Regions from separate parts of the Mycobacterium sp. IDUB_19 genome, predicted to be linked through region 1. Evidence: predicted binding sites of a transcription regulator. Region 1 holds the regulator's gene; the other holds the start of a gene.
The links. The regulator LexA, encoded in region 1, represses DNA repair genes until DNA is damaged. The targets are predictions, from matches to a motif close to CGAACANNTGTTCG.
Positions count from the first base shown of each region.

Region 1 (3,205 bases):
TCAGCTGGAGCTGGTGGTACCTGTTCGCCCTGGTCCCGCTGCTGGTTCTGGTGTTGCTGGCAGTATTTGTGGCGTTGCGGTGGCGCCGGCATCGCGCCGAGCGCGTCGCCGCGCCCTACGACTTCGATCGCGACGTCGACGTCGGCGGTTACGACGACCCGGGTGAGCCGCGCTGGGGGCCCGATTACGCCGACGCCTCGATCGAGCACTTGTCCTACGGCGACCTGCACGCACCGGAGCACCACGACGCCGACAACGCCCCGCGAGCCAGGTGGCCGCATTCGCCCGAAACGGCCGACCTGGACGAAGACGCCGAACCCGCGGCCGGGTACGACGACGAAACCGTATCCGAGGAGGAGTGGGATCAGTTAGGGGTCGACGACCAAGATCCCGACGCGGTCGACACCGATTCCATCCCCGTGGTGTCGGCGGACGATCTCGCCGAGGCCGGCTATGGCGATGAGGTTCCCGAAACCGCCTACCCGGACGCTGTCGAGGTGCCGGAGCGCGCTGATCCGGACGCTGAATACACCGATGCCGGCGTCCCGGAAGCCGCCTACCCAGACGCCGCCGAGGAAGACGTCGCGTATGCGGAGGCCGGCTATCCGGGGGTCGACGATGACCAGGCGGCCTATCCCGACATGGCCGTGCCGCACACCCCGCCGGACGCCCACCCCGACGCCTCCTATGCCGACGACGCTTTTGCCGACGACGCGTATGCCGACGACGCGGCGGAGTCCGCGTATCCCGATGTCGCCGTGCCGCACACGCCGCCGGATCTTGCCGGCGCGGGCGGCTCCGCGTCCGGCGCTGCCTCCGCCGCCGGCCTGGCCGCCGTGGTCGGCGCAGCAGCCGACGCCGCGCCGAGAGGCGGACGGCACGCAGCCGCGGATGCCGACGACGAGTCTGATTTCGAACCGACAGCCGCCCTCGCGGCACTAAGCCCGGCCGGGCGTCCGACGATCCACCTGCCGCTGGATGACCCGTATCAGATACCCGACGGTTATCCGATCAAGGCGAGCGCTCGCTTCGGCCTGTACTACACCCCGGACAGCGACCTCTACCACGACACGCTCGCCGAAGTCTTCCTGTCCAGTGAGGAAGCCGCGCTGGTCAACGGCTTCATCAAGGCCGACTAGACGCCGGACCTCGCGGCGCTAGACCTTGCGGATCACCGTGACGACCTTGCCGAGCACGGTCGCCTCATTGCCGGGGATGGGATCGAACGCCGGGTTGTGCGGCATCAGCCACACCTGACCACCCGCGCGCTTGAACGTCTTGACGGTGGCCTCACCGTCGAGCATGGCGGCGACGATGTCGCCGTTGTCGGCGACGTTTTGCTGCCGCACCACGACCCAGTCGCCGTCGCAGATCGCGGCTTCGACCATCGAGTCGCCGACCACTTTGAGCAGAAAGAGCGTGCCCTCGCCGACCAACTCGCGGGGGAGCGGGAAGACGTCCTCGACGGCTTCTTCGGCCAGGATCGGTCCACCGGCCGCGATGCGCCCGAGCACGGGGACGTAGGTGGGTTCCGGCAACGCGTCGGAGCCGGCGACCTCGGTGACCGCAGCGGCCGTCGCGATGTCGTCGGCACTGCGGACATCGACGGCCCGGGGGCGGTTGGGGTCGCGGCGCAGAAACCCTTTGCGCTCGAGGGTGCGCAATTGGTGAGCCACCGAGGACGTCGATGTCAGGCCGACGGCATCGCCGATCTCCCTGATGCTCGGCGGATATCCGCGGGTGGTCACCGATTCCCGGATGACGTTCAGGATGGTGCGTTGCCGCTGGGTAAGCGATGAATCCACGGAATGCAACCGGCCTTCGGGGCCGGCGGCTGAGGTGTTGTTGCTGTCGCTCATGGCACTGAATGTAGCCCCCTTGAAGCCGCGAATCAAACATGTGTTCGACTAGCGTGTCGCAATCCGGCGGACTTGGGCCTAAAGGCCCCAGGACTGGCCCCAAAGTCCCTAGGACTGGCGAATCACAAGTGTGTAACTTTCGAGAAGATCGGGTATTCGCGCGACATGACGGTACTAGCAACCCAGCAGTCCTGTCGGTGGCGTGGTCTAGCGTTTTGCTCGTGCGACACGCTTCGCTCAAATGTTCGGATTTCGAACACACGAGCGATACTGTCGAACACACGAGCGAGGATTAGTTGACCGGAGGAACGCACATGACGCTCATGCACACAGTCTCACCGCGGACCAGCAACGTGCGGCGCCCCAGCGATGGGTTCCTCGCGCGGCCTCGCTACGACCAGCAACGCGCGCAGCGGGCGCGCCGGTCCGTGCAGTCGCGGCCGGTCGGCGCCCCGATGCGCTACCGCGGTACCGGCGTAGCGATGTCGGCCGCGCCGCATCGCCGGCGTCCGGCCACGCTGGGGACGACGTTGGGCCTGGCCCTGATGGCCGGGATCATCACGCTCTGGCTGGGCCTGGTCGCGAATCTCGGTCAGCTCGCCAACGGGGACTCCGCCGCCGCGGCCGCTCCCGTACCGGACAGGCTGTCCGTCGTGCAGGTCGAGCCGGGCGAATCCCTCCAGGACGTCGCACACCGGGTGGCGCCCGAAGCGCCGGCCCGCCAGGTCGCCGACCGTATCCGCGAACTCAACAACCTGAACTCGCCGTCACTGGCCGCCGGCCAGACCCTGATCGCGCCGGTCGGCTGACGGCGCCGCGGCGTAGTTCCGAAAACCGCTCTACGCCAACGCTGCTCAGTTCTCGCGCTGGTATCAGCGCACGTGTCGCGGCTACATTAGCCCGGCGGGGAGCGCGCGGGTACGCTCGGAGTGTTCTGCGAGATGCCGGCACAGCGAAGGAGCGGTCATGCATTGTCCGTTCTGCCGACATCCCGATTCCCGGGTAATTGACTCGCGGGAAACCGATGAAGGCCAAGCCATTCGGCGCCGCCGGTCGTGCCCGGAGTGCGGGCGACGTTTCACCACGGTAGAAACCGCGGTGCTGGCCGTGGTCAAGCGCAGCGGAGTCACCGAGCCGTTCAGTCGCGAAAAGGTCGTCAAAGGGGTGCGCCGCGCGTGCCAGGGCCGTCAGGTGGACGAGGACGCGCTGAATCTGTTGGCCCAGCAGGTGGAAGACACCGTGCGTGCCGCCGGCTCGCCGGAGATTCCCAGTCACGAGGTGGGCCTGGCGATCCTCGGGCCGCTGCGTGACCTGGACGAGGTGGCGTACCTGCGCTTCGCGTCGGT
Region 1 covers NZ_JBVAXR010000003.1:195,994-199,198, forward strand. The annotation lists gene ACZY0B_RS04695 (LGFP repeat-containing protein) at 1-1,139, shown strand, start outside; gene lexA (transcriptional repressor LexA) at 1,158-1,859, opposite strand; gene ACZY0B_RS04705 (LysM peptidoglycan-binding domain-containing protein) at 2,174-2,668, shown strand; gene nrdR (transcriptional regulator NrdR) at 2,826-3,205, shown strand, end outside.

Region 2 (3,205 bases), on a different contig from region 1:
CCAGCACGCGCTCCAAGTCGGCCGGCTCGTAGAAATCCATGTGCGCGGTAAACCCGAAGCGGTCACGCAGTGGCCCGGTCAACGCACCGGACCGGGTGGTCGCACCGACCAGGGTGAACGGCGCTACCTCCAACGGAATCGATGTTGCCCCAGGGCCTTTGCCCACGACGACGTCGACCCGGAAGTCTTCCATCGCGAGGTAGAGCATCTCCTCGGCCGGACGGGCGATGCGGTGAATCTCGTCGATGAACAGCACATCGTGCTCGACCAGGTTGGACAGCATCGCGGCCAGATCACCCGCGCGCTCCAGCGCCGGCCCCGAGGTCACCCGCAGCGCGGACCCGAGTTCAGCGGCGATGATCATCGCCAGCGACGTCTTACCCAGGCCCGGCGGACCGGACAGCAGGATGTGATCCGGTGTGCCGCCACGGTTTTTGGCGCCCTCGAGAACCAGCTGCAGCTGTTCGCGGACCCGGGCCTGGCCGATGAACTCCCGCAGCGAGCGGGGCCGCAGGCTGACATCGATGTCGCCCTCCCCGACGGTCAGCGCCGGGGACAGGTCGCGATCCGGATAGTCTTCGGAATACTCGTCACTCATTTGGACTTACCCAGCAGTGACAGCGCGGCCCGCAGTGCGCCGGAAGTCGTTGCCTGCTCGCCATTTTCGCGGCCGGCCGCCAGCACCTTGTCGGTGGCCTCCTCGGCCTGCTTGGCCGCGAAGCCCAACCCGACCAGTGCCTCGACCACCGGGCTCCGCACCGCGTGGCCATTGACACCCGGGCCCGCCGGCGCTGTCGCGGGCGCACCGGCCGGATAGATCTTGTCGCGCAACTCCAGCACCATGCGCTCGGCGCCGCGCTTGCCGATGCCGGGCACCCGGGTCAGCGCGACGACGTCGCCGTCGGCCAGCGCTTGGCGCAGCGCCGCGGCGTCGTGCACGGCCAGGGTCGCCATCGCCAGCCGCGGCCCAACGCCCGACACCGACAGCAGCGTCAGGAACAGGTCGCGGTTCTCGCCATCGACAAACCCGTACAGGGTCTGCGAATCCTCGCGGACGATCAGCGCGGTGATCAGGCGGGCCTCGCTCCCCTGCCGCAGCGTCGCCAACGTCGACGGGGTCGCGTTCACCCGGTAGCCGACGCCGGCGGCTTCGATCACTACATGATCGAGTGCCACCTCGAGCACCTCACCGCGCACCGACGCGATCATCGGCCCGCTCCCGCTTTGGCGGCCTTGGCCTTGGCCGCCAACTTGGCTCGATAGGCCTGACGCTGCTGGGCAGCCATCGCCTCGGCCGCCGCCATCCGGGACAGCATCGGCGCTCTCCAGCAATGGCAGATGGCCAGCGCCAGCGCGTCGGCCGCGTCAGCCGGGGTCGGTTTGGCTTGCAGCGCAAGAATTCTGGTGACCATCGCGGTGACCTGAGCCTTGTCGGCGGTGCCGTTGCCGGTGACCGCGGCCTTGACCTCGCTGGGAGTGTGGAAGTGCACGTCGATATCCCGTTTGGCCGCCGCCAGCGCGATCACGCCACCGGCCTGCGCGGTGCCCATCACGGTCGACACATTGTGCTGGGCGAACACCCGTTCAATCGCGATCACGTCCGGATGATGGGTGTCCAGCCAGTGCTCGACGGCGTCGCTGATGGCCAGCAGTCGTTTGGGCAGCGCGGCATCCGACGGGGTACGGACCACATCGACATCCAGCGCGACGATGTTTCGGCCGCGTCCGCCTTCGACCACCGAAAGCCCACATCGGGTCAGTCCGGGGTCGACGCCCATCACGCGCATAGCATGCTCCAACTTCCACTTCTTGAAAATACTGTGGCCCGAACAGCTGTTCGATAGCGTAGCGGTCGGGCGTGACCGCTACGGACAGGACACGCGGCGCCCCGCCGGATTTTGGTCGGGCACTTTAGGGCTCCGGACCGGCAAAAGCTGTTAACTTAAGCCAACGTTCGCTCCGACCGTTGCGGCGACGGGAGGGTTTGCGTGGGAACAGTGCTGGTGGTGCTGGCCGCGGTGCTGTTCATCGCGTCCATCGTGGTGCTTGTCGTGGCCTGGCGGCGCCCCAAGGCCGGGGCTAGGCCGGGCAGGCGGCCCGATCCGCTGTCCTCGGACGCGATGCCGCAGTTCGGACCGCGGCAACTGGGCCCGGGCGCCATCGTCAGCTATGGCGGTGTCGACTACGTGGTCCGCGGATCGGTCACGTATCGCGAGGGACCGTTCGTGTGGTGGGAGCACCTGCTGGAAGGCGGCGACCAGCCGACCTGGTTCGCCGTCGAGGAGGACGACGGGCGCCTCGAGCTGGTCATGTGGGTGACTCGCAAGGACCTCACGTTGCAGCCCGGCGACCAGTATGTGGTCGACGGAACGGCGTTTCACGAGTCGGAGCGCGGTCGGGCCTCGTACACCACCGAAGGCACGACGGGCCTGCCGGCCGGCGGCGAGATGGAGTTCGTCGACTGCGCAAATGCCGACGAATCCGTGTTGCTCTCCTTCGAGCGCTGGGCACCCGGCACGCCCTGGGAGATCTCGACGGGCAAGCCGGTGCTGCCGGGCGAGCTCACCGTCTACCCGGCGCCGCCGGCGTCCGCGTAGGACCGCGCGGTGCCGCTGTATCAACTCGCCGTAGCTCCGGCCGACGTGTCCGGAAGCAGGCTGCGGCTCGCGCTCAACGCGCCCGCGCCGCCGCTGCTGGCCAGCCATTTGCTCCGCCATCCCGACGGCAGCGCGCTGCGGCTCGGGGTGCTCGGCGCCTCACATCTCGTCACGATCGAGCACGCCGACAGCAGGTTCTCCGAGCGGGTGTCCTGCACCGCGGGCAGCGACACCGGCATGCTGCCCGAGCACGCCGAAGCCTCGGGTTACTCGCTGGAATCGCACACCGACACCCACGACGAGGCGGCGTTTCGCCGACTGGCCCGCGACCTGCGCGAGCGGTGCCGAGCCGAAACCGGTTGGCTTGGCGGCACATTCCCCGGCGATGACGCCGCACTGACCGTGTTGGCCGCCGAACCCGACGGCACCGGCTGGCGCTGGCAGACGTGGCACCTGTACCCGGCGGCGTCCGGCGGGACGGTAGTCCACACGGCGAGCCGGTGGCGTCCGTGAGCCGCAAACACCTGTTCTGGCTTGCCGGCGGCCTGGCCGCGGCGTCCGTGGTGTCCTTGATAATCGGAATAATGTTGCTGCAGAAGGATATTGGG
Region 2 covers NZ_JBVAXR010000004.1:195,186-198,390, forward strand. The annotation lists gene ruvB (Holliday junction branch migration DNA helicase RuvB) at 1-598, opposite strand, end outside; gene ruvA (Holliday junction branch migration protein RuvA) at 595-1,209, opposite strand; gene ruvC (crossover junction endodeoxyribonuclease RuvC) at 1,206-1,787, opposite strand; gene ACZY0B_RS05955 (DUF4178 domain-containing protein) at 1,989-2,597, shown strand; gene ACZY0B_RS05960 (DUF2617 family protein) at 2,607-3,110, shown strand; gene ACZY0B_RS05965 (DUF4247 domain-containing protein) at 3,107-3,205, shown strand, end outside.
Region 2: a site for LexA is predicted at 1,827-1,840, ahead of ruvC (crossover junction endodeoxyribonuclease RuvC). Genes of this name have one in related genera too.